3 regions of the Caballeronia sp. Lep1P3 genome follow, and region 3 is predicted to be linked to each of the others. Evidence: predicted binding sites of a transcription regulator. Region 3 holds the regulator's gene; each other region holds the start of a gene.
What was found. Region 3 encodes LexA, which represses DNA repair genes until DNA is damaged. Its sites were predicted from a motif close to ACTGTATNNNNATACAGT; they were not measured.
Positions count from the first base shown of each region.

Region 1: the regulator LexA is predicted to act here: its motif matches at 8,701-8,718, upstream of dinB (DNA polymerase IV).
Region 2: the regulator LexA is predicted to act here: its motif matches at 3,447-3,464, upstream of LDZ27_RS04585 (ATP-dependent helicase).

Region 1 is NZ_CP084266.1:1,149,309-1,159,608, forward strand. It holds gene LDZ27_RS19730 (phasin family protein) at 1-566, shown strand, start outside; gene LDZ27_RS19735 (exodeoxyribonuclease III) at 584-1,387, opposite strand; gene LDZ27_RS19740 (MFS transporter) at 1,488-2,714, shown strand; gene LDZ27_RS19745 (ABC transporter permease) at 2,709-3,587, opposite strand; gene LDZ27_RS19750 (ABC transporter ATP-binding protein) at 3,584-4,408, opposite strand; gene LDZ27_RS19755 (ABC transporter substrate-binding protein) at 4,529-5,548, opposite strand; gene LDZ27_RS19760 (TauD/TfdA family dioxygenase) at 5,586-6,485, opposite strand; gene LDZ27_RS19765 (hypothetical protein) at 6,593-7,252, opposite strand; gene dinB (DNA polymerase IV) at 7,441-8,571, opposite strand; gene LDZ27_RS19775 (hypothetical protein) at 8,747-9,112, opposite strand; gene LDZ27_RS19780 (hypothetical protein) at 9,185-9,379, shown strand; one part of gene LDZ27_RS19785 (IS5 family transposase) at 9,409-9,757, shown strand; one part of gene LDZ27_RS19785 (IS5 family transposase) at 9,757-10,226, shown strand; gene LDZ27_RS19790 (DUF3563 family protein) at 10,293-10,300, shown strand, end outside.
Region 2 is NZ_CP084265.1:979,987-990,286, forward strand. It holds gene LDZ27_RS04555 (phospholipase D family protein) at 1-177, opposite strand, end outside; gene LDZ27_RS04560 (MATE family efflux transporter) at 550-1,989, opposite strand; gene LDZ27_RS04565 (RNA-binding S4 domain-containing protein) at 2,130-2,351, opposite strand; gene LDZ27_RS04570 (hypothetical protein) at 2,374-2,556, opposite strand; gene LDZ27_RS04575 (hypothetical protein) at 2,630-3,043, shown strand; gene LDZ27_RS04580 (hypothetical protein) at 3,122-3,382, shown strand; gene LDZ27_RS04585 (ATP-dependent helicase) at 3,496-5,622, shown strand; gene LDZ27_RS04590 (DUF4088 family protein) at 5,625-6,389, opposite strand; gene LDZ27_RS04595 (AzlD domain-containing protein) at 6,532-6,855, opposite strand; gene LDZ27_RS04600 (AzlC family ABC transporter permease) at 6,852-7,532, opposite strand; gene LDZ27_RS04605 (AraC family transcriptional regulator) at 7,692-8,522, opposite strand; gene LDZ27_RS04610 (CreA family protein) at 8,600-9,088, opposite strand; gene LDZ27_RS04615 (FadR/GntR family transcriptional regulator) at 9,459-10,151, opposite strand; gene LDZ27_RS04620 ((Fe-S)-binding protein) at 10,272-10,300, shown strand, end outside.
Region 3 is NZ_CP084265.1:1,668,030-1,678,329, reverse strand. It holds gene LDZ27_RS07865 (NADP(H)-dependent aldo-keto reductase) at 1-262, shown strand, start outside; gene tkt (transketolase) at 574-2,667, shown strand; gene gnd (phosphogluconate dehydrogenase (NAD(+)-dependent, decarboxylating)) at 2,674-3,654, shown strand; gene LDZ27_RS07850 (ABC transporter permease) at 3,709-4,512, opposite strand; gene nodI (nodulation factor ABC transporter ATP-binding protein NodI) at 4,600-5,550, opposite strand; gene LDZ27_RS07840 (universal stress protein) at 5,869-6,378, shown strand; gene LDZ27_RS07835 (DUF2939 domain-containing protein) at 6,407-6,988, opposite strand; gene LDZ27_RS07830 (hypothetical protein) at 7,075-7,410, opposite strand; gene lexA (transcriptional repressor LexA) at 7,560-8,228, opposite strand; gene LDZ27_RS07820 (sulfate ABC transporter substrate-binding protein) at 8,474-9,520, shown strand; gene cysT (sulfate ABC transporter permease subunit CysT) at 9,625-10,300, shown strand, end outside.

The sequences.
Region 1 (10,300 bases), on a different replicon from region 3:
CGATCGCGCGTGCCAATCTTCAGGCGTTTCTCAATGCAAGCGACCGTCTTGCCAGCGGCATGCAGGCGCTTGCCGAATTGAACGTGCAAACGGTGCGCAAGGTCCTCGAGGAAAGCAATTCGCTTCTGCATGGCGGCGACGAAACGGGCGCAGGCGACGTGCTCGCCTGGCAGTCCGTGATGTTCGCGCAGCTTCCGCAGAAAGCGGCTTCTTACGGGCAGCATGTGCTGTCCATCATCACGTCGACGGAAGCGGACATCATCGGCGAAGTGCGCAGCCAGTACGAGCGTAACGGCATCTCGCTCAAGGGCTTTGCCGATGCAGGCACAAACGAAGCGCAACAAACAGCGCACGAAGCCGCGCAGGAAGCCACGCAAGAGACGAGTCTCGTCGTGACGAACCTCGCGGAAACCGCAAGCGAAGCGGCACAGCAGACGAGCGGCGTCATTCTGGACGCGAGCGGCCAGATCGCGAACGAGTCGAGCAGCGCGGCGAAACAACCAGGCGAAGCCGCCGAAAACGCGACCGCGAAGGCTGCGCGCGCATCGTCGCGACGCCCCGTCTGACGCACTCGCGCAAAGCGTCACTCGGCTGACGCTTTTTTCCGTGCGCGCGGTTCCTTCAACACGACCCACGTGGGCGCATGGTCGCTCGCGTGCGGTTCGCCGCGCACCCATTTGTCGACGCCTGCATCCTGTAGCCGCGACGCAAGGTCCTTGCTCAGCAGAAGGTGATCGATGCGAAGCCCGGAATTCGTCTGCCAATGCTGGCGAAAATAATCCCAGAACGTATAGATGCGTTCGTTCCCATAGTGCTTGCGCAACGCATCGGTCCAGCCTTGCGCGAGCAGCCTGGCATAGGCCGCACGGCTTTCGGGCTGAAGCAGCGCGTCCTTGAGCCATGAGCGCGGGTTATAGATGTCTTCGTCGGTCGGCACGACGTTATAGTCGCCCGCGAGCACGACCGGATGCCCGCTCTTGAGCAAGCTCGCCGCGTGCGCGTTGAAGCGCTCGAACCACGCGAGCTTGTAATCGAATTTCGGCCCCGGCTGCGGATTGCCGTTAGGAAGGTAAAGACAGCCGACCAGAATGCCATGCACGGCCGCTTCGATATAACGGCTATGCGTGTCGTCTTCGCCACCCGGCAAACCCCGGCGGCTCAGAATGGGTTGCGTGTCCTTCGCCAGAATCGCGACGCCGTTCCACGATGCTTGCCCATGCCATAGCGCGCCATAGCCCGCGTTTTCGATCGCCGCGGCAGGAAATTGCGCGTCCGTCGCCTTGAGTTCCTGCAAGCACACGATATCGGGCGCTTCGCGCTCGAGCCACGTAATCAGCGCGTCGATACGCGAGCGGATGCCGTTGATATTGAAAGTCGCGATCTTCATCGGGCGTGAGGGTTCCGGTGTCATCGATGTTGCACGCCATGCACGATGCGTGCCGCCACGCGATAATCTGCGGCATTCACTTCATAGGCATTCCGCTTACATGTCCGCATCCGCCCCGCCGCAGCCGGATGGTTCCGCGCACTGGCAGCGCAATCTGTACGTCTGCGTGTTCGGCTCGTTCACCACCATCATGGCGATGACGTTGCTGCTGCCCTTTCTGCCGCTTTACGTGCAACAGCTCGGCGCGAAATCTGTGGATGCCGCCGTGCAATGGTCAGGCGTCGCTTTCGGCGCGACATTCCTTGCGGCCGGTCTCGTCGCCCCGCTTTGGGGCCGGCTCGCGGATCGCTATGGCAGGAAACCCATACTCATCCGCGCGAGCCTCGGCATGGCGATCACGATGTCGCTGCTCGGCGTCGTGCAGACGGTCTGGCAACTGGTGGCGATGCGTTTTCTCGCGGGGCTGGTCGGCGGCTATGCGAGCGGCGCCATCGTGATGATCGCGACGCAGACGCCCAGGCATCGAACGGCATGGGCGCTCGGCACGCACGCCGCCGGCATGATGGCGGGCAATCTCGTCGGCCCCCTCGCAGGCGGCGTGCTGCCGGGGCTGATCGGCATTCGTGCGACGTTCTTTCTCGCGGGCGGCCTGATTTTCTGCTCGTTCATCATGACGACGCTTCTCGTCAAGGAAGAGCGTCGCGCGCCTTCTCATGCAAAAGGCACACGAAGCGGCGGCTGGCGCGACGTGCCGGCGCTCACACCCGTCATCGCGATGCTCGCGAGCGCCATGCTCCTGATGTTCGCGAACATGTCGATCGAGCCGATCATCACCGTGTACGTTTCGCAGCTCGTCACGGATGAAAAGAGCGTGACGCTCGTCGCGGGCTTCGTGATGTCCGCCGCCGCGTTGGGCAGCGTGCTGGCAGCGCCGCGCGTCGGCAGACTCGCGGATCGCATCGGCGCGACGAAGGTGATCGTTGCATGTCTTGCGCTGTGCGGTGTTTTGCTGATTCCCCAGACGTTCGTGACGACGGGTACGCAGCTCGTCGCGCTGCGCTTCTTGATGGGCCTCGCGCTAGGCGGTCTCTTGCCCGCGATCACGAGCGTGGTGCGCCATAACGTGCCCGACAGCACGGCGGGCTATATCCTCGGCTATGCGACTTCCGCGCAATATGTCGGGCAGGTCGCGGGGCCGCTTGCGGGCGGCTTCATCGCGGCGCATTCGGGCATGCGTTCGGTCTTTGTGATGACGAGCGTCCTGATGTTCGCCGGTGCGGCGTTCAATGCGTGGGTTTTTCTGCGACGCGCGCGCCCGGCTTCATGACTGAACGCCCCAGCGCCGCACCGTCACGCGTTCGATGGTATCGAACACGAGATGTTCGACCGCAAGCCCGATGACGATGACCGCTGCAAGCCCCGCGAACACGCGGTCGGTATAAAGCTCGTTGCGGTTCTGGAAGATGTACCAGCCAAGGCCGCCCTTGCCCGAACTCGCGCCGAACACGAGTTCCGCCGCAATCAGCGTGCGCCATGCAAAAGCCCACCCCACGCGCAAGCCGGCAAGAATGGAAGGCAACGCCGCAGGCACGAGAATCAGCACGACGTGCCGCAAGCCTGTCAGCCCGTAATTGCGCCCTGTCATCTGCAAGGTGGAAGGCACCGCCTGAAATCCCGCATATGTGTTGAGCGCAAGCGGCCAAAGCACCGAATGCACCAGCACGAAAAGAAGACTGCCGGTGCCAAGCCCGAACCACAGCAGCGCAAGCGGCAAGAGCGCAATGGACGGCAGCGGATTGAACATCGCCGTGAGCATCGAAAGAATGTCGCGGCCGATGCGTGTCGACACTGCAAGCGAAGTCAGCGCGAATGCAAGCGCCGCGCCGAGCACGTAGCCGCGCAAGAGAACGGACATCGAGATCGCGACCTTCTCAATCAGTTCGCCCGAAACGATGCCTTGGACGAAAGCCATGCATGTCGCGCTAAAGGTCGGCAACAGCAGGTCGTTATCGACGAAACGGGCGGCCGCTTCCCAGATGGCGATCAATACGAATGCAACTAGCGTCTTGCGCAGCCACGCGCGGTCCGCCAGGCCTTTGCCGAGCGGCAAAGGCGCTTCGTGAGCGATGCCGTCGGGTTGCGAGGGAATGACTTCGAATTCGGGCCGCACGGGCGGCTCGATCAATTGCGGCGTGCTCATCGCGCATGTTCCTCTTCGAATAGCAGGCGATGAATACGCGCGACGCTTTGCTGAAAGTCGCCGCGTCCCACGCTTTCCTGCGAATACTGATGACTGTTCAATTCCGCGCGCACGCGCCCCGGATGCGGCGTCAAAAGCAGAATGCGATTGCCGACGATGAGCGCCTCTTCGATCGAATGCGTCACGAACAAAAGCGTGAAGCGCTCGTCGCTCCAAAGACGCAGCAACTCTTCCTGCATGCGGCGGCGCGTGAGCGCATCGAGCGCGGCGAAGGGTTCGTCCATCAACAAAACGCGCGGCTGCATGGCAAGCGCACGCGCAATGGCAACGCGCTGCTTCATGCCGCCCGAAAGCGTGTGCGGATAAGCATCGGCAAAGCGCACAAGGCCGACCTTGTCGAGAGAATGCAAGGCACGCTCGCGCGCCTCTGCACGGCTTAGCTTTCTCGCGACGCGCAGTGGAAAGGCGACGTTTTGTAGAACGGTCTTCCAGGGTGGAAGCTGATCGAACTCCTGAAACACGACGATACGATCCGCGCCCGGCCCGCTCACGCGTTCGCCGTCTATTTCGATGCTGCCCGCAACGGGTTCGATAAAGCCGGCGACTGCTTTGAGCAGAGTAGATTTGCCGCAGCCGGACGGCCCGAGCAGGACGAAGCGATCGGCGCCGTAGACATCGAAGCTCACGTCGTGCGTTGCGCGCACGAGGCGTTCCGGCGTGCGATATTCGAGCGTGACGTTACGCGCGCTCAACAACTTGCCGCTCGGCGCAAGGGCGTGGCCGTCTTCGGCTGGATAAAGCACATGAGGGTTTGCAGCCATGATTGTCTTGCCCGAATGCAAACCAAGAAGATACCGGGGCGCGCGGCGCGGACTAAACAATGATTGCGAATAACCAATGCAGGATCGCGGATAAGCGCGTCGTGCGGCTTCTATGCCCTTTTAGCTGCCGTCTCGCGTGGCGGGATCGCTAAAGAAATAGTCTTGCCAGGACTTAGGCTCGTTCTTGATGACGCCCACGCGATGCATGAATTGCGCAAGCGCAAAGGTGTTCTGCGGCGCAATCTTGAACTGCACCGAAGGGTCCTTGATGACCTTGATGAGCAGATTGCGGTCGAGCTTGGCCTGATTCACGCGCAAGTAGATATCCGCAGCCGCTTCGGGATGCTGCGTGACGAAGCGTGCAGCATCGGCGAGGCCATCGACGAATGCGCGGTACGTCTTTGGATTGTTGTCGCGAAACTTCTCCGTCGCGTAAAGCACGGTTGCGGAACTCGGGCCGCCGAGCACGTCGTAGGAGTTCAACACGACATGTGCTTTGGGATTGCCCGCTAATTCCTGCTGCTGAAAAGGCGGATTGCCGAAGTGCGCGTTGATCTCCGTGCCGCCCGCGATGATGGCCGCAGCGGCATCCGGATGCGGCATCGCTTGAGTGAGTTTGTCGAGGCGATCGTATTGCTTGTCACCCCAAGTCCTGGCAGCCGCGTATTGCAGAATGCGCGCCTGCACCGACACGCCGACCGCCGGCACCGCAATGCGGTCCTTGTCCGTGAAGTCCGCAATGGTCTTCACGCGCGGGTCATTCGATACGAGGTAATACGGCAAATTGCCAAGCGACGCCACGCCCTTTACGTTCTGACGTCCATGCGTGCGATCCCAGATGGTCAGCAATGGCCCCACGCCCGCAGCGGCGATATCGACCGAGCCGGAAAGCAGCGCATCGTTGATGCTCGCGCCGCCGGAGAGCTTCGCCCAATCCACCTTGATGTCGATGCCCTGCTTCTTGCCTTCCTGTTCGATGAACTTCTGGTCGCGCGCCACGTTGAGCAGCAGATAGACCACGCCATATTGTTCGGCAATGCGCAGCGTGCCCTCTGCATACGCGCTGCATGTGCTCCCAAGCGACAGCACGAGTGCCGCCGCGAGCGCGCGCAGTGCGCCCTTCCGTTGTCGAACTTGCATTGAAACCCCGTATTCGAAGGACTATTTGTGCTGGCTGTCAGAACGGCGCATCGCCTTCTATGGTCGTGCGGTACAGCTTGCGGCGCTGATCGTCCGGCGTGCCTGCGGCGAGATGCATGACCGAGCGGTTGTCCCAGAACACCATGTCGCGATCGCGCCATACATGGCGATAAACGAAGTCCGCACGCACGCTATGCGCAAAGAGTTCATCGAGCAATACGCGGCTTTCGTCCTCCGGCATGCCGATTACGCGCGTCGTGAAGTGCTCGCTCACGAAAAGCGCCTTGCGTCCCGTTTCCGGATGCGTTCGCACGATCGGATGCACCACGGGCTTCACCTCGGCGATCTGTGCCGCCGTCAGATTCGGACGCCACGGACTGCGCTTTTGCAACTCCGCGTATTTGGCCAGATACGTGTGTTCCGCCGCGCGCCCTTGCACCGCTTTCTGCAAATGCGCAGGCAGCGTGTCCCATGCGAGATGCTGATTCGAGAAAAGCGTATCGCCGCCCGTCGCCGGCAACTCCTGCGCGTGCAGCATCGAACCGAGGCTCGGCTTCTCCTTGTACGACAGATCGGAATGCCAGAAATGACCGGCATCGCCCAGTCCGATCGGCTTGCCGTTCTCGATGATGTTCGACACGATCAGCACCTCGGGATGTCCGCCAAGCCCGAACTGATGCAGCACATGAATCTGCAACGGGCCGAAGCGCCGGCTGAAGGCAATCTGCTGTTCCGGCGTGATGTCGAGGTCGCGGAACACGAGGACGTGATGGTCGAGATGCGCGCGGTGAATGCGCGCGAAGTCCGCTTGCGATAGCGGCTTCGACAAATCCAGCCCGATGACTTCGGCGCCCAGGGGAGCGTCGAAAGCACGAATGTCGATGCGTTGCGCGACGCCTTCGGAAGGCGCATCGTCAATGAGAGAAAGAGTCGTCACGATTATGTTGAAAACGGCGAACAGACGACGAATCTACGCCGTGCGCGCGCGGCGGGCAACGAACGATATGCGATTTCCTTATCCGTCGCCACGCTAAAGCCGCGTCATCAGAACCGGTATGAAATGCCTATTTGTCCGACCGGATACCAGCGGAACCGCCATGCCTTGTCGCGCACTTCCCGCTCGCCCGTGCTGACGAGCGTCGCGCTCTGCGCTGGTCCGACCATTTCGGAAAGTGAGGGCGAGAGCGTATAGCTCGTGCGCGGTTCGCCATAAGCGACGCCGATATCGGCAATGAAGCCAAAGCCCTTGCCTTGCGGCTTGTGCCCGAAGCCGATGCCGAAGTAAGGCATTGCAAGCGGATACTTCGCGGTCGCGGTCGCCGTCGCACCGGGTGGCGCGGGATAGCGCTTACCGTCGAACGAGTAGGTTCCGTTATCGGGCGAGGACACCGCCTCGATGGAATCGTCGTTGAAACGCACGCCCGCTGTTATCCGCCAGCCGCGGTGTTCCAGCGGGAAATAGTCCAGATAGACGCCGCCTTGCCGCAAGCGAGCATCGTCCTTATAGCGATTGCCGCCAAGGAAAATGTCGTGATGAAAGTCGATGCCGTTGAAATCCGCATGCACGCCAAAGCGCGGCCCTAAAGAATACGCTGCGCCGATACCGATGCCTTGCGTGCCTGCTTGCGTGAAAACCTCCTGCGCTCCAGCCGTCCCCGAGCCTAGCGCGCAACTCGCCACGTAGACCAACGTCCGCTTGATCAATATCGCTCTCCCGAACTATGCCGATGGACCGCGAGAGCGGACCGATAGGCGAGCTTAGTAAGCGTGCCCTTCGTAGCGGGGCACGCCAACAACTTATCGGTGAGATTTATCGATGTATGTGTGGCGCTTCACCAAGGAAGAATTTGTTTAATTCTTCTAAAGAATGACGAAGCAGAACCGTAAGACGATTAATCTTCCAGTGCGTCGAACGGCAACTCGACTTGCACCGGTGCGATGAAGCCGCCGCTTTCGTCCGCTGCATGAAGCGCGCTTACGCGCACGCCGAGAAGCCTGAGCTTTCGGTCCAGCACAATGCGCTTCAGGCACTCGGTCGCCGCGCGGCGAATCTCGCTCGCATCGGCAGTGGCGACCGGAACCGTCAAGTCGCGCGTGACCGTGCGGAAGTCGTCGAACCGCAGCTTGATGCCCACTGTGCGGCCAACATAGCCTTTGCGCTGCAAATCATCGGCGACGCGCTTGCATAAGCCGGTGAATTCGGAAGACAACGTCGCGCGATCATGCTTTGGATGCAGGTCGCGCTCGAATGTCGTCTCGCGGCTCATGGATTTCGGCGCCGAACTAACGACTACTGGACGTTCATCCTGCCCCTGCGCGATGCGCGCGAGCCAGGCGGCATAGGTCGGGCCGAAATGCGTCTGCAAGAGCGCCAGATCCGCTGCGGCGATGTCCCCTACCGTCACGATGCCGACTGCGGCCAGCTTTTGATTTGCCTTAGGCCCAATGCCGTTCACTTTGCGCGCGGCGAGCGGCCATATGCGCGTCGGCAAATCGTCCATCGTGAGAATCGTCAAACCGTCGGGCTTATCGAGTTCGGAGCCGATCTTCGCAAGCAGCTTGTTCGGCGCGATGCAAATGGAACACGTGAGGCCTGTCGCTTCGCGCACGGCGTCTTTCATGCGCTGGCCGATATAGGCGGAATCGCCCGGCATATCCGTGACGTCGATATAAATCTCGTCGATGCCGCGATTCTCTATTTGCGTCGTGAACGTGGCGATGGCCGCCTTGAAGAGCCGCGAATAATGCCGGTAAGAATCGAAGTCAGTGGGCAGAAGAATGGCGTCGGGCGCGAGTTGCGCGGCCTTCATCATGCCCATTGCAGAGAACACGCCGAACTTGCGCGCCTCGTAAGTGGATGTCGTCACGACACCGCGGCCCGCGTAATCTCGCAAGCGCTGGAAGCGGCGCGTGCCGTCGGGAAGCGTCTCGGGCGTCGCGTTGCGCCCGCCGCCGACGACCACCGGCTCACCGCGCAACTCGGGATAGCGCAGCAGTTCGACGGACGCAAAGAATGCGTCCATGTCCAGATGCGCGATGCGGCGCGATGCGTTAGGCGAATGCAGCTTGGCGTTAGCGGAAGACGAAGCGTCCATCGACGGCAAAGAGGCTGGCGCAAAAGCGCCTTGAGGCCCTGTCGAAAAAATGGCCTCACTGTACATCCATACAGGGATTTGCGCCAGCGCGCGCTTAGGCTACTTATTCGGGCAAATGCTTGGGCGCAAGCGCGCGGCGGCAGTCGTCGAACACCTGTCTCACGACATCGGACTGATAATTGAGGTCTTCGCTGTCGAGTATTTCTTCCACGGCGTCGCGTGCCCAGTCCGCTTCGAGAAGCGCGCAATGGCGCGTGGCAAGATCGCGCGCAAGGGCGGCGAGCTTGGCAACCGTGAGCCAGTCGGCAAGCCGTTCGTGTCTGTCCAGCCATTTATGCGCGGCTTGCACATGAAACGCCGCCGCCGGCCAGTCGCCATTGAGATAAAAAGCGCCGAGGCTGCCGCATGTAAGCCAGCAGAGCAGTTCGACTCGATCGCGGGCACTGAGGGTACGAGGCAGATCGTTCATGGCGGCCTTCACGAAGCACGTTTCGGCAAGAAGCGCGTAAGCGAATGCGCTCCCGTTGCGTATGAAATCCGTATGAAACACGATAGCACGGGATGGTGCGACGCGGCAGTGCCTGAAAGAGAACGCACCGTGCGCCGCCGAACGGTTCATGGCGGCTCATTTACGGCTAAGTCGGGCGGCTTAACCTTCGTTGCATCGGCGGCCGCTTTAAAAGGCCAGTTCAAAAAGAGCTCGGAAGGGCTGTTTACTTTTCTTCGAAACGGTTAACCTTGGATGCCTGAACAACGGATCAAGGAATGCCGGCACCTATCATCGATGACGAACTGTGGGCACTGATCGAACCACTACTTCCAGCGCCCAGACCGCGACGCAAGCGTTACCCCGGGCGCCTACCGGTCTCGGACCGTGCAGCATTGAATGGCATCCTGCTCGTTCTGAAGACAGGTATCCGTTGGAACCATCTACCGACGCGGCTAGGCTTCGGCTCTGGCGCGACCTGCTGGCGTCGGTTGCACGACTGGCAGCAGGCCGGGGTGTGGGACAGATTGCATGGGCTGCTGCTCGACAAGCTGCGCGAGTCGGGCCAGCTCGACTTCTCACATGCGGCTGTCGATTCATCGTCCGTGCGAGCCGTTGGGGCGGGCCAAAAACTGGGCCAAACCCCACCGATCGTGCGCGACCAGGCTCCAAGCACCACGTCCTCGTAGACGCCAACGGCGTTCCAGTCAGCGCGATTCTGACCGGTGCAAACCGCAACGATGTCACCCAACTGCTTCCGCTGGTCGACGCCATCCCGCCGATTCGTGGCACTCGCGGCCGACCGCTTCGCAAGCCCAAGGTCATCTACGCCGACCGTGGTTACGATTCTGACTCGCATCGCCGCCGGCTTCGCGAGCGCGGCATCCAACCGGTTATCGCCAGGCGTCGCACGGAACACGGCAGCGGCCTCGGCAAATTCCGTTGGGTCGTCGAACGGACTCATTCTTGGCTCCATGGTTTCCGTCGCCTCCGCACTCGCTTCGAACGCCGCGCTGACATTCACGAAGCTTTCTTAAAGCTAGCCTGCGCACTCGTCTGCTGGAACATCTTCAGCCGAACGGAGCGCGCTTTTTGAACTGGCCTTTAAGTCATACGCCATAACCGGCGAGCGCGGACGTCGTTCTCAACGACGGAGTCCATCATGTTCCA
Region 2 (10,300 bases), 690 kb from region 3:
CGCGTCGGCGAGCGGCGTCGCGTCGGTCGCGGCGAGCGCGTGCGTCGCGGGCCGGTCGAACGCGGTGGCGGGCGGGCGCGTCGCGCATCCGGCGCATCCCGCGCACAACGCGGCGGCCAGCGCGAGCGCGGCCTGCCGGCCCGGCTGCAACTTGAATCGCGACGCGGTTGATGCCATCCGGTTTCGAACGCGCGCGACTTTCCCTGATGCTGTGAACATTCCCCGGTTTTGCGGCACTTCGCTTCCTCTTTTTGCTTGTTTTGGACTCGGCTGGATCTGACGCCAGCGCTTTCTCGGGATCGCAGTCTGATCGGCGACGCAGCAAGGAACGTTCTCGCCGATGCGACCGTCTCGAAAATATTCTAGGGGAAATCGACTGCGGGCCGGGAAGTGAACAGCGGAGCGATCGACGGACGAAAAAAAGCCCGCTCGGCAGAGCGGGCCGTAACCCCTGTTACTGGAAAAGTCTCAAGGAGGAGACGAGTTCATCCTAACAACGCGCCGCTTTGAGACCAACCAAGGATTCATGCTTTGCATATGCGCCCGAGTTTAGGCGGGGCTGCGCGGCGCGGTCTCGACGCGCTCGCCGGCGTGATCGCCGCGCGCTTGTACGAGCCGCCTGCTAATGCGATGAAAACGCAGCGTCATCAAAACGGCGACGCTCGCGAGTCCGGCGGCGAGGCCCCACCACAAGCCCTTCGCGCCCAGCTCGAAGTGAAACGCGAGCACATAGCCGGTCGGGAATCCGACGCCCCAGTAGCCGAACGCGGCGGCGAGCATCGGCACGCGCGTGTCCTTCAGACCGCGCAGGCAGCCCGAGCCGACGGTCTGCATGCCGTCGACGATCTGGAACACCGCCGCCACGCCGAGCAGCGACGCCGCGAGCGACACCGTGCGCGCATTCGCGGGATCGTCGAGATGCAGATACAGGCCGACGATCGCGTGCGGCGCGGTAATCAGCACGAGGCCCGAGCACATCATGAACCCGACGCCGAGCGCGATCGCGACGAAGCCCGCGTGACGCGCCGCCACCGGCACGCCCGCGCCCGCCCAGTAGCCGACGCGCACGTTGGCCGCCTGCCCGATCGCGAGCGGCACCATGAACGCCACGGACGCCACGTTGAGCGCGATCTGATGCGCGGCGAGCGGCGCTTCGCCGAGCGTGCCGACCATCATCCCGGTCGCGAGAAAGAGCGTCGATTCGACGCCGTAGGTGATCGCCACCGGCCAGCCGATGCCGAAAAGCTCGCCGAGCAGCGGCAGATGCGGACGCGCCGCCGCGACGAAATGCCGGTAGCGCGGCCGCAGATGCAACAGCGCGACGAGCGAGAGCGCCGTGAGCCACACAGTGATCGTGGTCGCCGCCGCCGAACCGACGAAGCCTTCGCGCGGCAGGCCGTAAGCGCCGTGAATCAGCCCGTAGTTGAGAAAGCCGTTGACGAACACGCCGCCGATGGACACCCACAAAAGCCGCTTCGCCGCACCGATGGCCGGCAGAAACGCGCGCATCATCCCGATGCCGATGAGACTGCCCGGCGTTCCCCAGCGCAGCACGGCGCAGTATTGCCCGACGTTGTGCGCGAGCGTCGCCGGTTCGTGGAAGGCGAGCAGAATCGCCTCGGCGTAGCTCAGCAGCACGAACGCGGGCACCGCGAGCAGCACCGAAAGCACGAGTCCCGTCCAGTAGATGCTCGGCACGCGGTCTTCGGCATTCGCGCCGCGCGCATGCGCGACCGACACGCTCACCGATGTCAGCACGCCCTGCAGCAGCGTCACGACGACAAAGAAGAGATTGGCGCCGAGACCGCCGGCCGCGAGCGAGTCGGGGCCGAGCGAGCCGAGCAGGATCGTGTCGGTGACGCCCATCGCCATCTGCGAAAGCTGCGCGATGGCGAGCGGCGCGGCGAGACGCGCCGTATCGACGGCGTGACGGGAAAGAGTCGGCGGTCCCGAATGCGCGCGTTTCGCGCGCGTGATGTGCGATTGCATGATCGAGGGAAAAGGGCGACGAGAGGCGGGCCATCGCCCGGCTGAAACCTGAACGAAAGACGACTAGCTCATTGCCTTGCGCGCGGCATGTCGATGACGCGCCGTGTTATGCCGGGTAATCGATGGCGCAGACCACGCGGTTATTTCGGCGCGCGCACGCGGATCTTCTGGCCGTCGAGCATCACGACTTGTCCCGCGCGTATCTTGCAGGTCTTGCGCAATTCGACGTGGCCGTCGACGGTGACGTCGCCCATCGCGACGCGCGCCTTAGCCGAGCCGCCGCTGTCGGCCAGGCCCATCAGCTTGAGCAGATTGTGAAGTTCGACGTAGTCGCCCGTAAGGGTGAACTGGAGTTGCGGCATGGCGGGCGAAAGCGCAAAGACCTCAATGATAAACCAGCGCCCGCGCGGTTTCGGGCACGGACTCTGCTCCGGCAGCCGGGGACCGCGTATCCGTCGTGCGCAGGCAGATGTAGCGAAGTGCAACGGTCGGTAACAGTGACTGAATGCGCGAAACTCGCCCGACGATCGCCAGGTCTTTACGTTTGATCGATGCAGCTTCGGTCATCTACTAATCGACAAGAGTCGCGCGCATCGCCGATGTCAGGCGCTCGCCGACGTCACCCAGAGAGGACTAGCTCATGACTAAGGCTCGAATTTTGATGATCGGCGCAGCGTTTGCCGCCCTCGCAGCCACCGGCGCACAAGCGCAAACCGCCCAGCCGATGCAGGCCGCGCCCGGCGCCGGCGCGCAGGGCCAGGTGTCCGCGCAGGCACAGCCGATGAACCCGCCGCCGCAGAACGTCGTCGCGCCGGCATCGCCGGATCCGCTCGTGCAGAAGCGCAACGCGGATGCGCAGGCGAACGCCGAATATCGCGCGTCGAAGAAGGAGTCGAAGGCCGAAATGAAGGCCGCACGCAAGGACGCGAAGGCGCAGTACAAGGAGCAGGTCCGCAACGCGAAGATCAATCGCAAGGCAGACAAGGAAGCCGCGAAGGACGACCTGAGCGCCGCCGCGGATCACACGCCGAAGGATGAGGGCCAGCAGCACTGACCGGGCGCGCCGCGAAGCCGCATCGGGCTTCGCGGGCAATAGCATCGTAAAAGCATCGATAAAAAGACGGAGGACGCCATGAACCGACGCACCCAAGCCATGCTGGCCGCGCTCGTCGCGGGAATGTTCGCGAGCGCGAGCGCCGTATCGTTCGCACAAACGACGAGCGATGCCCCGACGACTCACGCCGACAAGAAGGCCGCGAAGAAGCAGGCCGAAGCCGACCACGATGCGGCGCTCGCGCAGGCGAAGGCCGACAAGAAGAAAACGAAATCGCAATCGGAAGCGAACGAAGCCGCCGCCGACGCGAAGGTGAAGGACGCGAAGAAGGCCGACTAGACCGGCGCTGCGTTCACGTTGCGGCCCGGAAATCGCGCGCTTCGGCAAAGACTTGCGTGCGCGGGTTGTATGGATATACAGTGTGCGTCACTCTTTTTGACGCTCGCGTTTCCGTGCTTACCCTTCCAGACGACACCGCCACCGCCGACGACGCGTCCTCGCCGCACGTCGCCGCTTACCTCGCGAAGCTCAACGACGCGCAGCGCCGGGCCGTCGAATTCGGCGTGGACGAGCCGGGGCGCTGCGGCGGGCCGCTGCTCGTCATCGCGGGCGCGGGTTCGGGCAAGACGAACACGCTCGCGCATCGCGTCGCGCATCTGCTCGTCAAGGGCGCCGATCCGCATCGCATTCTGCTCCTGACGTTTTCACGCCGCGCGGCGCTCGAAATGACCCGGCGCGTGACGCGCATCGCGACTCACGCACTCGGCAGCAAAAGCGCCATCGCACAGGGATTGACGTGGTCGGGCACGTTCCACGGCGTCGGCGCGCGCCTGTTGCGCGATTACGCCGATCTCATCGGACTCGCGCCGTCGTTCACCATCAACGACCGCGAAGACTCCGCCGATCTCATGAACCTCGTGCGGCACGAACTCGGGCTGTCGTCGAAGGAAAAGCGCTTTCCGGCGAAATCGACGTGCTTCGCCATCTATTCGCGCGTCGTGAATACGGGCGCGTCGCTCGCGACGGTGCTCGACCAGTCGTATCCGTGGTGCCGCGAGTGGGAAGCGGACCTGAAGCGCCTCTTCGCCGCCTACGTGAGCGCGAAGCAGACGCAAAGCGTTCTCGATTACGACGACCTGCTGCTCTACTGGTCGCATCTCGCGGCCGAGCCGCAGATCGCGGCGGATCTCGCGAGCCGCTTCGATCACGTTCTCGTCGACGAATATCAGGACACGAACCGCCTGCAAGCCAGCATTCTTCTCGCGATGAAACCGGACGGGCGCGGCGTGACCGTCGTCGGCGACGATGCGCAGTCCATCTATTCGTTTCGCGGCGCGACGGTGCGCAACATCCTCGACTTCCCGCAGCACTTCGACCCGCCCGCCGCGACCGTCACACTGGATCGCAACTACCGTTCGACGCAGCCGATTCTCGAAGCGTCGAACGCGGTGATCGGTCTTGCCAGCGAGCGCTACACGAAGGATCTATGGACCGACAAGGCATCGGCGCAAAAGCCGCGCGTCGTGTCCGTGGCGGACGAGGCTGATCAGGCGCGTTATGTCGTCGAGAAAGTGCTGGAGGCGCGCGAGGCGGGCATGAAGCTCAAGTCGCAGGCCGTGCTGTTCCGGGCGGCGCATCACAGCGCGACGCTCGAAATCGAGCTCACGCGGCGAAACATCCCGTTCGTGAAGTTCGGCGGGCTGAAGTTCCTCGATTCCGTGCATGTCAAGGACGTCCTCGCCGTGCTGCGCTGGGCCGAGAATCCGCGAGACCGCGTCGCGGGTTTTCGCGTCGCGCAACTGCTGCCGGGCGTCGGGCCGGCCATCGCCGGGCGTCTGCTGGATAGCGTCGCTACAGCCGGGCGCGCATCGAATGCTATCGCTGCGTTCGGTGCGCCCGCGCGCGCGAGCGAGGACTGGCCGCGCTTCGTCGCGCTGATGGGCAAGCTCTGCGGGCGCGAGTCGCCGTGGCCCGCCGAGTTCGAGATGGTCCGCCGCTGGTACGAGCCGCACCTCGAACGCAATCACGAGGACGCGGCGATCCGCATCGGCGACGTGCTGCAGATGGAAAGCATCGCGTCGACGTATCCGACGCGCGAGCGCTTTCTCACCGAACTCACGCTCGATCCGCCCGACGCGACGAGCGACGAATCCGGCGTGCCGCTCATCGACGAGGACTATCTGATTCTCTCGACCATCCATTCCGCGAAGGGCCAGGAGTGGCGCAACGTGTTCGTGCTGAATGGCGTCGACGGCTGCATTCCGTCCGATCTCGGCACGGGCAGCGACGAGGAAATCGACGAAGAGCGCCGTCTGCTCTATGTTGCGATGACGCGCGCGAAAGAAGACCTGCACATCGTCACGCCGCAGCGCTTCTATGTGCACAACCAGACGAATCTCGGCGACCGCCACGTCTGGGCGCAGCGCACGCGTTTCATCCCGCCGCATCTGATGCCGAATTTCGAGGCCGCCGCGTGGCCGCCCGCGCCGGTCGTGACCGCGCCGACATCGTCGGGCCTGGCTGCGGCGGCGAAAGCCAAAATCGACATCGCCGCGCGGCTCAAAGGCATGTGGGACTGAAGCTAGCGCTGCGCGCGTGAGGCGCGAGGCATCCGCGGAGAATGCCCGAACACGCTGCGCAGCCACGCGGCAAAGCGCGTGAAGCCGTCATACGGCTCTTCGACGAAAAGCTCGGGCCGCAGCGAACGCAGGTATTCGAGCAACTGCTGCGCTTCCTGCTTTTGAATCGATCCGTAGAAGATGCCGAGCCGCAGCAGGCAGCGCAATTCGCCGAGCTTCTCGCGCGCGTTCGAGCCGACATTCGTTTCCACCGCGAGCTTCGCTTCGAACACGCGCTGGCGCAGCGAATCTGCGAGCCGCCACGCGGGCGTCTGCATCTTCTCCTCGACGTCGCGGATATCGGCCGCCGCCGATTTGATCTGCGAGGCGAGCACGTCCACCTGAGCGACATCGCCCTTTGCTTCCGCGACGATGGCCGCCGCCCATTCGCGCGACGCCTTCAGGAGGTCCTCGGCGTTCCAGTCCGAGCGGATCGCGAACGCGAAGCCGTGTTCCGCCGCCTGACGGATCAGAATTTCGACGACATCCGGGAATTCCTTGTCGAGCGCGCGCTTGGCCCACGCGTACTGGCCGTGCGTGAGCATGCGCTGCACGGCCTGTTCCGTGAGCGGCGTATCGTTGTCGAGCAGCTTCGCGCGCAGGAAGTCCTCGAACGACGGCGTGACGAACTGCGGGTCGAGCTTGAGCGACAGGCGCAGGAACGCCTCGAAGTCGCGATGCAGCGAAGCGATCGTCTCGTCGCGCAACGAAAGGGTGATTTGACGCATGTCGGTTTCCGGTTCCGCCCGTCGTTCGTCCGACGGCGGGAAATGCCTGCGGCCTCGCGCGTGGGCGGAGGCCGTTCGTTTCAGATATCGGCGCGCGAACCGGAAACTTGAGGGCTTTTTGAAAGCCGCACTGAGCAAACGGTTAGCGCAGCACGACGAGCTGCCAGATGAAGAAGACTGCGAGCGACACGGCGATCGTCAGCAACGCGCGGCGTGTGAGCGCACACACGACGATGGCGACCGCCGCCGCGATCAACTGCGGATTGCGCCACGTCAGTTCGGCGCCGCTGCCGTGCGGCGAGACGGTCATCGGCACGATGATCGCGGTGAGCACCGTCACCGGCACGAAGCCGAGCGCGCTGCGAACGACAGGCGCGAACGTGAGCCGTTCGCCGAGCACGAACACGGCGGCGCGCACGAGATACGTCACGAGCGCCATGCCGAGAATCAGGACGACGTAGTTCATTGCGCGCGCTCCTTCGCGCGCTTGATGCGCGGCTTTCTTCCCTCGACGACACTCAGCGCAATGCCGACGCCGACGCCCGCGAGCACCGCCGCGAGCAGCCCGAGCTTGTACGGCCAGCCCTGCCACGCGAACGACAGCACGCCCGAGGCGAGCGCCGCCGCGAGAAAGCGCAGCGCGACGAGTTGCGGCACGATGATCGCGATGAACGTCGCGACCATCGCGAAATCGAGTCCGAGCGACTTCAGCCCCGGAAACGCCGCGCCGAAGAAGAGGCCGACGAGCGTCCACGCCTGCCAGTTCAGATACATCGCGAGGCCGGAGCCGAGGAAATAGTGCGGGCCGGTCTCGCCGGGCGCGCGTTTCTGATAATGCGTGTACGCGACCGCGAACACTTCGTCGGTCAGAAGGCCGGCGAGCGCCCAGCGCCAGCGCGCGGGCAGATGCGCGACATAGGGCGCGAGCGTCGCCGAATAGAGAACGTGCCGGAGATTGACGACGAACGTCGTCGCCCAGATCACGACGAAGCTCGCGTTCCCCGCGATCATGCCCGCCGCGATGAATTGCGCCGACCCGGCGAAGACGACGAGCGACATGAGCTGTCCGTGCCAGAGCGCGAGCGGGCTCGCGGTGACGAGCGTGCCGAAGATGACGCCGAAGGGCGCGGCGCCGACCATCATCGGGATGGTGTCGCGCGCGCCCGCGGCGAGTTCTCGAAAAGCGTTGCGGGGCGATGCGTTCAAGGTGTCCTCCTGTTGCGCGGAGGATAGTCGATTGCCGCACGCGCGGCTTGTACGTTCTTGCGGCGGCTTTCGTGGCTCGGTCCGGCCCGGTTCGATTCAGGCCCGCCAGCGCCCCGGCGCGACGCCGAATGCGCGCTTGAAATGCCGCGTGAAATGGCTCTGATCGGTGAAACCGCAGGCCGCCGCGATATCCGCGATGGACGCGCCCCCGCGCAACGCCGGCAACGCGCGCGCGATGCGCAACTGGTTGCGCCACGCGTGCGGCGCAAGACCCGTCTCGCGCGTGAAAAGCCGCGCCGCGTGAAACGCCGACAGGCCGACCGCGCGCGCGAGTTCGGCGAGCGTGACCGGTGCGAGCAGATCGTCGGCGAGGCGCGATTTCATCGTGGCGACGCGGGCGGCGTCGGCGGCGGGCGGCGCGGGTGAAGGGCGATCGAGCGCGTGACGCGCGAGCAGCGTGGTGAGTGCATCGACGAGGGCGGTTTCGGCGGCGAGCGGATCGGCGCCATGTTCGACGCCTTCGAGCGCACGATGCGCGGCGACGAGCCGGCGCGCGAGATCGTCGTCGTGGATGATGCCCGGCGCGAACCACGGCGAGGCGGCGCGCGGCGCGATCTCGCGCGCGAGTTCCTCGACGAAAGCCGTCGGCAGATAGAACACGCGATAACGCCAGCCCGCATCGACGGCCCGCGCGCCCGTATGCACTTCGCCGGGATTGATGACGGGCACCGTGCCCGCCTCGGCCACGTAACGCGCACCGCGATAGTCGTAGCACTCCGCGCCCGCTTCGATGACCGGCACCGTGTACGCGTCGTGCCAGTGCGGGGTGAACGCGTGGTCGTAATACTCGGCGGTGACCATGTCCGCGTCCGGCACGAGGGGCGAGCGCCAGTAGCGCGCGGCATTGCGAAAGCGTGGGGCGTTCATCGGTCGGTCGCGCGCTGGGGCGTTCTTCCGGGCGGATCGATTAGTCTACGACATCGTTGCGCGCGACGCCGCGCGCATCACTTCACCGGAATCGCCGTGCCTTCGGGCACCGGCACGGCCGTCACGCTGTTCTTCCCGCTGCCGCTCGCGATGCGGTCGCTGTAGGTCAGATACACGAGCGTGTTGCGCTTTGCATCGACGATGCGCACGACATGCAGCGTCTTGAAGATGAACGACATGCGGTCCGTGAAGACATCGGTCTTCTGCTTGAGCGGTTGCGCGATCTTGATGGGCGCGACCTGACGGCATGCGATGGACGCCTCGGTCGGATCTTCGGCGATGCCGAGCGTGCCCTTCACGCCGCCCGTGCGCGCCCGCGACACATAGCACGTCACGCCGCTGACGAGCGGATCGTCGTAGGCTTCGACGCTCACGCGGTCCGATCCCGTCAGACGGAAGTTGGTGTTGACGCTCGCGATTTCCTCTGCATGCGCGAGAGACGCGCCGAGTGAAAGAGCGAGCGATGCAAGCGATGCAAGCGAGGAGAGGAGGGTGGCGCGTTTCATCGGAATCCTTCGGAAAAAAGAAAAGGGCGCCGTATTGTAGCGACGCCCTTCGTGGCTTCCGTTGCTTCTGCTGCTATTGCCGTGTGCGGCTGGCGCATCAATGGAAGATCAGATAAAGGATCACCAGCACCACGACCGGCACACCGAGCAGCCATCCGAGCAGGTAAGGCATGTCGTCCTCCTTGCGCATGTTGTTGTTGACGGTTCCAGTATCGGCTGCCCGCGCGCCGCGCGTTAGCCGTGTGCGTCCGAAATCGCTGTAGGCGTAGTCCTATCAGCTATCACGGCGGCGTTACGGATTGGTCATGCCATCATCGGAAACGCGGCCGCGCGCTTTCTTCGCCGGGCGGTCGCGATAGAGCGCGCGCACTTAGTCCAGATGCGCGCCTGCGCACTCGCGCGCACGCGGTGGATCGCGGCCGACGATCGCATCGAGAATCGCGCGGTGCTGCGCGAGCAGATCGGCTTCGACGCCTTCTTCGTAATCGACGAGACGGTGAGAGCTGAGCATCGATTCGCGCATCACTTCGTTGAGGCCATGCATCACATGCGTCAGCGCGACATTGTGCGTGGCGTCCGCGATGGCGAGATGGAACGCCGCGTCCTTTTCCGCGATGCGCGCGCTTTTGCCGGCGACCGCGCTCGCGAGCGCATCGAACGCAGCGGCGATGCGCGCGAGATCGGCCTCGGTCGCCCGCTCGGCGGCATACGCGGTCGCGAGCGTTTCGAGGCCGTGGCGCAACTCGAGGACATCGGCGCTTGCGTTCGGCTGCTGTTCGAGCAGCGCGGCAAGCGGATGCGAGACGAGCGGCGCCGTCACATCCGAGACGACGAAACCGCCCCGCGCCACCGCGCGGATGAATCCGTCAGACTCCAGACGAATGAGCGCCTCGCGCAGCGACGGCCGCGAGACGTTCAACTGCTCGGCGAGATCGCGTTCGGCGGGCAGGCGCTGGCCGGGCAGCAGCGCGCCATTCGAAATCAGCGCGCGAATCTGGCCGGATACGACATCGGAGAGGCGCAGGCGAGCGTAGGAATGCGCTTGGACGGGCTGGAAAGTCATCGTTGGGAATGCGACGCCGGGAAAGGCTTTGGATTACCCTAGTTTGACACGAAAGCACTGCGTCCTTAGAGTCTTGGTCAGACCACGCTGACCAACATGCGGTTTCTCCCCACTTCTCCCATGAAAGTAGCTCTCTTCGTCCCCTGTTT
Region 3 (10,300 bases):
GCGCTTCCAGCGTTACAGCAAGCCGCAGGCGATCGCCGCGACGTCGTCCTACGTGGAACTCGCGAAGCGCCACGGCCTTACGCCGGCGCAGCTCGCGCTCGCGTTCGTCAACTCGCGGCGTTTCACGACGAGCACGCTCATCGGCGCGACATCGATGGCGCAGTTGAAGGAGAATATCGCGAGCGTGGAAATCGAACTGTCCGATGAAATTCTCGCCGAGATCGACGCGCTGCACGAACGCCAGCCGAACCCGGCGCCGTGACGACAGCCGCTGTCACGCGACGCTGTCATGCGACGCTGTCACGCGAATCTGTCAGCATTGACGTATCCGGGCGTTGCCTCTTCACCGCATCACGCGATGAAAAACTCGCCCGGCTGATTCACCGGACGCGCACCTGAAAAGCGCGCGTCCGCGTCCTTCTGAAAGCCGCGCGCGCTCGACCGACCGGGCGCGCGGCTTCTCGCACCGGGTGCGGCGCGTGTTGCAAGGCACCGCACTTGCTCGATGGTCCTGGTTGCCCGCTGCGGCGCCCCTCGTGCCCCAGCGCGCTCTTAGCAAAGGAGTCGTCGCTCATGTCTCAAGCAACGCCGCAGTCCCAAGATCTGGATCGCCTGGCGATCGACACCATCCGCACGCTGTCGATGGACGCCGTGCAGAAAGCCAATTCCGGCCACCCCGGCACGCCGATGGCGCTCGCGCCGGTCGCGTTCCATCTCTGGCAGAACCATCTGCGCTACGACCCCGACGCGCCGCTCTGGCCGAACCGCGACCGCTTCGTGCTGTCGGTCGGGCACGCGTCGATGCTGCTCTATTCGCTGCTGCATCTCGCGGGCGTGAAGGAAGTGGACGAGCACGGCAATCCGACCGGCAAGCCCGCGGTGTCGATCGACGACATCAAGCAGTTCCGCCAGCTCGACAGCAAGACGCCGGGTCACCCCGAGTTCCGCATGACGTCGGGCGTCGAGACGACGACCGGACCGCTCGGCCAGGGTCTCGGCAACAGCGTCGGCATGGCGATGGCCGCGCGCTGGAAGGAGGCGCACTTCAACAAGTCGGGCGCGCCGCTTTTCGATTACCGCGTCTACGCGCTCTGCGGCGACGGCGACATGATGGAAGGCGTCTCGCACGAAGCGGCATCGCTCGCGGGGCATCTCCAGCTATCGAACCTCATCTGGATCTACGACAGCAACCGCGTGACCATCGAAGGCCACACCGATCTCGCCTACAGCGACGACGTCGAATCGCGCTTTCGCGGCTACAACTGGAACACGCTGCATGTCGACGACGCCAACGACGCCGCCGCGCTCGAAGCCGCGCTCAATCAGGCTAAGGCGACGACCGACAGGCCGACGCTGATCGTCGTGAAAAGCATCATCGGCTGGGGCGCGCCGAACAAGCAGGACACGGCGTCCGCGCACGGCGAGCCGCTCGGCGAAGAGGAAATCCGGCAGGCGAAGAAGTTCTACGGCTGGCCGGAGGACGCGCAGTTTCTCGTGCCCGAGGGCGTGATGCAGCACTTCGCCGACGGCATGGGCGCGCGCGGCAAGGCGGCGCACGCGCAATGGAAGCAGCGTTTCGACGATTACGAGAAGGAAAGCCCCGAACTCGCGAAGCAACTGTGGCAGATGCTGCAATCGAAGCTGCCCGACAACTGGGACGCGGACATTCCGACGTTCGAGCCGGATGCGAAAGGCATCGCGACGCGGGAATCGTCGGGCAAGGTGCTCAACGCGATCGCGCAACGCGTTCCGTGGATGATCGGCGGCGCGGCGGACCTGTCGCCATCGACGAAAACGAACCTCAAGTTCGAAGGCGCGGGCAGCTTCGAGCACGACAACTACGCCGGGCGCAACCTGCACTTCGGCATTCGCGAGCACGGCATGGGCTCGGTCGCGAACGGGCTCGCGCTTTCCAACATGCGGCCGTTCGCGTCGACGTTCCTGATTTTCAGCGACTACATGAAGCCGCCGATCCGCCTCTCCGCGATCATGGAAGTGCCGGTCATTTACGTGTTCACGCACGATTCCATCGGCGTGGGCGAAGACGGTCCGACGCATCAGCCGATCGAGCAGCTCGCCTCGTTGCGCGGCGTGCCGGGGCTATGCACGCTGCGTCCCGCCGATGCGAACGAAGTGGCCGAAGCATGGCGCGTCGCGCTGTCGTTTTCGAAGGAGCCGTCGTGCATCGTCGTGACGCGCCAGCCGCTGCCGACGTTCGACCGCACGAAGTACGCGTCGGCCGAAGGCGTGCGGCGCGGCGCCTACGTGCTCGCCGATGCCGACGGCGGCAAGAAGCCCGAGGTGCTGCTGCTCGCGACGGGCAGCGAAGTGTCGCTGTGCGTCGAGGCCTACGAGAAGCTGAAGAGCGAGGGCGTCGCGGCGCGCGTGGTGTCGATGCCGTCCTGGGACATCTTCGAGAAGCAGGACGACGCCTATAAGGATTCGGTGCTGCCGCCGGACGTACACGCGCGCGTCGCGGTGGAGCAGGCCGCGACGCTCGGCTGGGATCGCTACGTCGGGCGCTTCGGCGCGACCATCGTGATGCACACGTTCGGGGCATCGGCTCCGCTCAAGGCGCTCAAGACGAAGTTCGGCTTCACGCTCGAAGGCGTCTACGAGGCTGCGAAAAAGCAGCTCGAGCGCGTCAAGTCCAATCCGGCGGAGTAATCGACCATGCAAATCGGCATCGTAGGTTTGGGGCGTATGGGCGGCAATATCGGCAGACGTCTGATGCGCGGCGGACACGATTGCGTCGTGTACGACCACAATCCGCAGGCGACGGACGCGCTCGCAAGCGAAGGCGCGACCGGCACGGAAAACCTGGGCGATCTCGTCTCGAAGCTCGGCGCGCCGCGCGTGATCTGGCTGATGCTGCCCGCGGGCAAGATCACCGAGGACACGCTCGACGACCTGCACAACATCCTGCAGGCCGACGACGTGGTGATCGACGGCGGCAACAGCTTCTACAAGGACGACATCCGCCGCGCGGCGCGGTTTCGCGAGCAGGGCGTGCATTACGTGGATGTCGGCACGTCGGGCGGCGTCTGGGGCCTGACACGCGGCTACTGCATGATGATCGGCGGCGACGAAGCCGTCGTGCGCCGGCTCGATCCGATCCTCGCGACGCTCGCGCCGGGACGCGGCGACATTCCCGCGACGCCCAGCCGCGAAGGGCGCGATCCGCGCGTCGAGAACGGCTACATGCACTGCGGGCCGGTCGGATCGGGACACTTCGTGAAGATGGTGCACAACGGCATCGAGTACGGGCTGATGCAGGCGTATGCCGAAGGCTTCCACATCCTGAAGCACAAGGAATCGACGGATCTCGCCGAAAACGAGCGCTACACGCTCGATCTCGCCGATATCGCGGAAGTGTGGCGGCGCGGCAGCGTGGTGTCGTCGTGGCTGCTGGACTTGACGGCGGGCGCGCTCGCGGGCGATAGCGGGCTAGAACACTTCTCGGGCGAAGTGGCCGATAGCGGCGAGGGGCGCTGGACGATTCAGGCTGCCATCGAGGAAGCGGTGCCGGCGCAGGTGCTATCGGCGGCGCTGTACACGCGCTTCCGCTCGCGCGACGCCGACCTTTTTCCGGAGCGGCTGCTTTCCGCGATGCGCTTCGGCTTCGGCGGTCACAACGAGTTTCCGGTGAAGTAACGCGTCGTTTTTAGCTGCGATCGGGCGATGGACCGCGCGGGGCCATCGCCTTTTTCATTTCATCATGCGACGCCTGAAGAGCCATGCGCAGGCGAAAAAAGGCAGCACCGCATACGCGATCAGCACCCCCGCATGCAGCGCGACGTCGGTGAGAGGACGGCCGAGCATCGCGGGACGAATCAGTTCGACGGCGTGAAAGAGCGGCAGCGCTTCGGTCGCGCACCGCGCGAGCGCGGGCAGTTGCGCGACGGGAAAGAACACGCCGGAGAGAAGGAGCATCGGCGTGAGCGCGAGCGTCTGATAGAACATGAAGAAGTCGTAGCTCGGTGCGAGCGCGGTCACGATCATCGCCGTGCTCGCGAACGCAAGCCCCGTCAGCACAATCGCGGGCAGCGCGAGCAGCATCGACGGAAAACTCGCGTAGCCGAGCGCGCCCGCGACTAGCATGATCGCGACGCCCGAGAGCACCGACTTGCTCGCGGCCCAGACGATTTCGCCGAGCACGATGTCGCCGAGCGTGAGCGGCGTGTGCATGATCGCCTCCCACGTGCGCTGGACGTGCATGCGCGAAAAGCCCGAGTACATCGCTTCGAAGCTCGCGGACATCATCACGCTCGAGGCGACCGTGCCCGCCGCGAGAAACGCGATGTACGAGACGCCATCGACGTGTCCGACCATCAGGCCGAGGCCGAGCCCGAGACCGAAGAGATAGATCATCGGGTCGGCGAGATTGCCGATCATCGATGCAATCGCGAGCTTCTTCCACACGAGGTAATTGCGCCGCCAGACCGACATCCAGTGCGTCGCGTTGGCGGGCAGCGCAGCGGAGAAGGGCGTGGCGCTGTCCGCGTGCGGCATGCTGCGGCGAGGCTTTTTCGCGCCGACGCGCGCTTCGTCGAAAGTTTCCATCGCTGTTTGATCCACCCGTTTCTAGTCCGCCGGTTTTCAATCCACCATCTCGCGCCCGGTCAGGCGCAGGAATACATCTTCCAGATTCGCCGGACGATGCAGGTAGCGCACGCCGTCGCGTCCCTTGACGCGCGCGTGCACGGGCTGCGGATCGTCGACGTAGCAAAAAAGCGTCTCGCCGCTCACTTCGATGCGCTCGACGAGCGGCGCGAGTTCCACCGCGAGCGCCTGTGGATCGGGTCCGTAGATTTCGATCACGTCCGAGCCGATTACCGAAGCAATCAGGTCGTGCGGCCGGCCTTCCGCGATCTTGCGCCCTTCCTCGATCACGCAGAGCCGGTCGCACAGGCGCTCGGCTTCTTCCATGAAATGCGTCGTGAGAAGGATGGTCTTGCCGCGCGCGAGCAGTGAACGTAAGCGCTCCCAGATGAGATGGCGCGCCTGCGGATCGAGGCCCGTCGTGGGCTCGTCCATCACGAGCACATCGGGATCGTTGACGAGCGCGCGTGCGAGCGTGAGCCGCCGCTTCATGCCGCCCGACAGTTCGCCGACGCGCGCATCGGCCTTGCTCTCGAGCCGCGCGAATTCGAGCAGCGACGGCACGAGTGCGTTCATGCGCGCCCCGTCGATGCCGAAATAGCGGCCGAAGACCTGCAGATTTTCGCGGACGGTGAAATCGGGATCGAGATTGTCGAACTGCGGCACGACGCCGACGCGCTCGCGGGCGAAGCGCGCCCGCGACGGCACCGGTTCGCCGACGAGTCTGATCGCGCCGCCATCCGGCGACGTGATGCCGAGCAGCATCTTGAGCGTCGTCGTTTTGCCGGCGCCGTTCGGGCCGAGCAAGCCGAAGCATTCGCCCGGGCGCACGTCGAACGAAAGCCCGTCGACCACGTTTCTCGAGCCGTACTGTTTTCTGACTTCGCTGAATTCGATCGCGGGCGCGCTTGTTTCGTCCGCTGCGATTGGCCTGTTCGGGTTTGTCATGCGTTCGCCTGCCGAGCCTGACTGGGAAATACAGCGGGCTAGTGTAATCCAATGCACCAGGGCAACGCCGGCATGCAACCGCACGCTGCGCGCGCGAGTCGAATCGGTGCGGGACGCTTACGATGCGATGCGGCACGCGTAGCCGGCGCCTTGCCAGGCGGGGCTGTGCGGGTATCTGGCACGGCACAAGCTAGCGTCAAAAGGGCAGTCTCGCGCGCCCTCGCATTGGGTTAGCGTTTTCCATCGTTGCCACGCCTGCCGCGGCGCACGATGATGAGCTTACGCCGCAGTCAATCCGCGATGCGGCAGGGAGGCATGATGACAAGTTACAGAAAGATTCTGCTGTGCTACGACGGCTCCAGAGAAGGCCGCAAGGCACTGCGTCAGGGCGCTAATCTTGCGCTCGATCTCAACGCCGAAACGCACGTCCTCGCGGTCGTGGACATGCGCTCGAGCATTGCGCAAAGCGCCGGGCTCTTGACCGACGTGGCCTGCGGGCGTTTCGAGGACGCCGCGCGGGACATCCTGCAGGAGGGCGTCGAATGGCTGCGCGAGCGCGGCTTGCAGGCGCAAGGGCACTTCGCGTTCGGGCATCCGATCGACGAGATCGCGGCGCTGGCCGAAAACCTCAAGGTGGATCTCGTCGTCGTGGGGCATCGCTGCCGCAGCGGACTCGCGCGATGGTGGATGGGCGCGGGCAACACGCCCTTGCTCGACCGCGTCTCGTGCAGCATTCTCGTGGCCGTCTGCCAGGCCGGAGAATCCGCCGAAGCGGAAGACGAGGCGGCTTACGCGGCCAAGCCGGTGAAGGCCGAAGCCGGCGCGTGAGCCGTTCGCGCGTGCGTTCGGAGGCGCGTCAGCCGTTGAGATCGACGGCGACGAGCTTCCACGAAATCAGACCGCTGCGATGAAAGATGGCTGAATAGCGGGCATCGCCGACGCCGTGCTGATACGTCACCACGAACGTGTCGATGTCGCGATATCCGGCCGTCGTTTGCGGCGGTTGCTCCGCGTCAATTCCTGGCGCGCTGCCGGCGGTTGTCGGGCTATCGGTTTGCCGTGGCGCGGGCGGCCGTTCGCCGGGCTCGCCGCGAGGCGGGATGCCATTGAGAATGGCGGCTACGCCGTCCGGCGTCGCATATGAGTCCACTAGCGGCCCGACGAGCGCCGCGCCGATCATCGCGCCGATGATGGCGAGCGGATTGCCGTTCTTCTGCACATCGATGCGCCGGGTCAGGAGCGCCGCGACCTGATCCTTCAGGCTCGTGCGCAGCGCCGGAAAGTCGACGTACTCATTGACGGTCTGCGCGTCGCGCGCATCGGCAGCGCGCTTGACGCGCTCCAACGCGATATACGGCGACGCGTACACCAGTCCGAGCGCGGCGACGAGCGCAAGAACCGCAAGGCTGACGGCAATAGAACGGGTAGTGCGGGACATGCGGCGAAAGCGCCTCTTCGTGGATGCGGTTTTCCGATTGACCACACGCACGCGCGAACGATCCCGCGATTTAAACAAACGCGAAGTTACGCGAGCGTGCCGCCCGACAGCGCCGCGCGTTCCTCGTCGATACAGCGGTCGATCATGCGCGACACTTCGCCGATCTTCCCGACCATGATGAGCCGCGACTCGCTGCGGTACACGCGCACCGGGGCACGCGGCGCCGGTTCCGCATAGACGGGCTGAGCAAGCGATACACGCGCGAACGCGGGCTGCCGCGAAGGCAGCGCCGGCATTTCGTCGAAGAGATCAGGCGCGGCTTCGGCGCGCGGACGCGCTGTGGCACCGCAGGAGATCAACGCGCGCAGATGACGCAGGCGGCCGAACTGGCGGAAGGGCAGCAAACGGGCAAAACGTTCCATCATGACTCTCCAGACGATAGGACGCACTGCGGCGAGCCGCGTTCGGCTGCCGACCATGCTCGATGTATTCGAAACGCGCCGCGTCGTGCGTGGCGTGAGGTGAGGCGAACGCTCTCGGCGCGTCTTGCGTCGACGTCGCCGCTCGACCGTTAAAACTCGCCTGAGCGAATCAGGCCCACCGCGATGCCTTCGAGCGCGAACTCGCCGCTGCCCGAGCGCACGAAGATGTTCTCGTAGTCCGGGTTCTCCGCGATCAGTTCGACGCCATCCGGCAGGCGCTTCCAGCGCTTCACGGTGACGTCGTCGCCGATACGCGCGACGACGATCTGCCCGTCCTTCGCCTCCGTGCGCTTTTGCACGGCGAGCAGGTCGCCGTCGAGGATGCCGGCATCGCGCATGGACAGGCCGCGCACCTTCAGCAGATAGTCCGGCTTGCTGGAGAACAGCGCGGGATCGCACGCGTAGTGCTGCGCGATGTGCTCCTGGGCGAGGATAGGACTGCCCGCCGCGACACGCCCGACGAGTGGCAGGGACAACTGCATGATGCTCGGATGCGGCAGCGTGAACTGATGCGGCAGTTCCTCCGACCGGCTCGCTTCCGCGATCAGCCGGATGCCCCGCGATGAACCCGCCGCCAGTTCGATGACGCCCTTGCGCGCCAGTGCCCGCAGGTGTTCTTCCGCCGAATTCGCCGAACTGAAGCCCAATTCAGCGGCAATCTCCGCGCGCGTGGGCGGAAAGCCGGTGCGTTCGATCGCGCGCTGGATCAATTCGAAGACCTGCTGCTGCCGCGCGGTTAGTTTGGAGGTTCTGGTCACTGGCTCGGGCCTCTGTGCAACGGTGGAAGAACAATGACTGTATTTTTATACAGTATTTCGCGGTTTTCAAGCTTTACTTTAAGTTCTCGCCGCAGCGCCCGACGCACACCCGCCGCCGATCGCTCGTGAGATGTCGCTGCGGCCTTAGCATCATCGGATATAAAAAAGTGAAAAACGATTATTTCTGTTCATATAGGAGGCTCGTTAGACTGAATCCGTCAATTCGATAAGACGGAGAACGGGGAATGCAAAGCACGAGGACGGGATTGGGAACCAGCGCGAGGAAACTGCTGACGGCGCTCGCACTGACGGCGGCGAGCGTCGGCGCGACTGTGGGGGCGAGCGTTCCGGCGCATGCGGAGACGTCGTTTCTGAATGTCTCCTACGATCCCACGCGCGAGCTGTATCAGGACTTCAACCAGGCTTTCGCGAAGAAATGGAAAGCCGAGACCGGCGAAACGGTCACGTTCAAGCAGTCGCACGGCGGCTCGGGCGGTCAGGCGCGCGCGGTTCTGGACGGCTTGCAGGCCGACGTCGTGACGCTCGCGCTCGCCTACGACATCGACGCGCTCGCGAGCAAGGGTCTCGTCGGCGGCGACTGGCAGAAGCGTCTTCCGGACAACGCATCGCCCTATACCTCGACGATCGTCTTCCTCGTGCGCAAGGGCAATCCCAAGCACATCAAGGACTGGGACGATCTGACGAAGCCGGGCGTCTCCATCGTCACGCCGAACCCGAAAACGTCAGGCGGCGCGCGCTGGAACTATCTCGCGGCGTGGGCCTATGCGCAGCACAAGCCGGGCGGCAACGAGCAGACGGCGAAGGATTTCGTCGCGAAGCTGTACAAGAACGCCGGCGTGCTCGACTCGGGTGCGCGCGGCGCAACGACGAGCTTCGTGCAGCGCGGTCAGGGCGACGTGCTGATCGCGTGGGAAAACGAGGCGTTTCTCTCACTGAAGGAATTCGGTCCGGAGAAGTTCGAGATCGTGGTGCCGTCGGTGAGCATTCTGGCCGAGCCGCCGGTCGCAGTGGTCGACAAGGTCGTCGACAAGCACGGCACGCGCAAGCTCGCCGAGGCATATCTGAAGTATCTCTATAGCGACGAAGGCCAGCAGATCGCCGCGCGCAATTTCTATCGTCCGCGCTCGGACAAAGTGCCCGCCGAACTCACGAAGCAGTTCCCGAAGCTCAAGCTCTACACCATCGACGATACCTTCGGCGGCTGGGCGAAGGCTCAGAAGACGCATTTCGCGGATGGCGGCGTGTTCGATTCGATCTATCAGCCGCAGTAAGCGCGACCAGATGAGAAACCGAGCGGCGCGCCACGACGCCGCCGGCAACACAAGCCCGTAGCGACACGCGCTCCCCGGCGCACTGGAAATAGGACGTTCCAAGGATGACGACTTTCACTCTGCGCAAGCCGAGCGCACTGCCGGGCTTCGGCTTGACGCTCGGCATCACGCTCGCGTATCTGAGCCTCGTGGTGCTGATACCGCTCGCCGCGACCTTCGCCAAGACAGCGACGCTCGACTGGGCGCAATTCGTGCGCGCGGTCACGGCGCCGCGCGTGCTGGCTTCTTACCGGCTGACGTTCGGCGCGGCGCTCGGCGGGGCGCTCATCAACGCGGTGTTCGGCTTTCTGGTCGCGTGGGTGCTCGTGCGTTACACGTTCCCGATGAAGCGTATCGTCGATGCCATCGTCGATCTGCCGTTCGCGCTGCCGACGTCGGTTGCCGGCATCTCGCTCGCAGCGGTCTACGCGGGCAACGGATGGATCGGCCAGTATCTCGCGCCGCTCGGCATCAAGATCGCGTTCACGCCGCTCGGCGTGCTCGTTGCGCTCACGTTCATCGGGCTGCCGTTCGTCGTCCGCACAGTGCAGCCCGTGCTCGAAGACTTCGAGCGCGAGCAGGAAGAAGCCGCCGCGTGCCTCGGCGCGACGCGCTGGCTGACGTTTCGCCGCGTCGTTCTTCCCTCCGTGCTTCCGGCCTTGCTGACGGGTTTCGCGCTCGCGTTCGCGCGTGCGCTCGGCGAATACGGCTCGGTGATTTTTATCGCCGGCAACGTGCCGA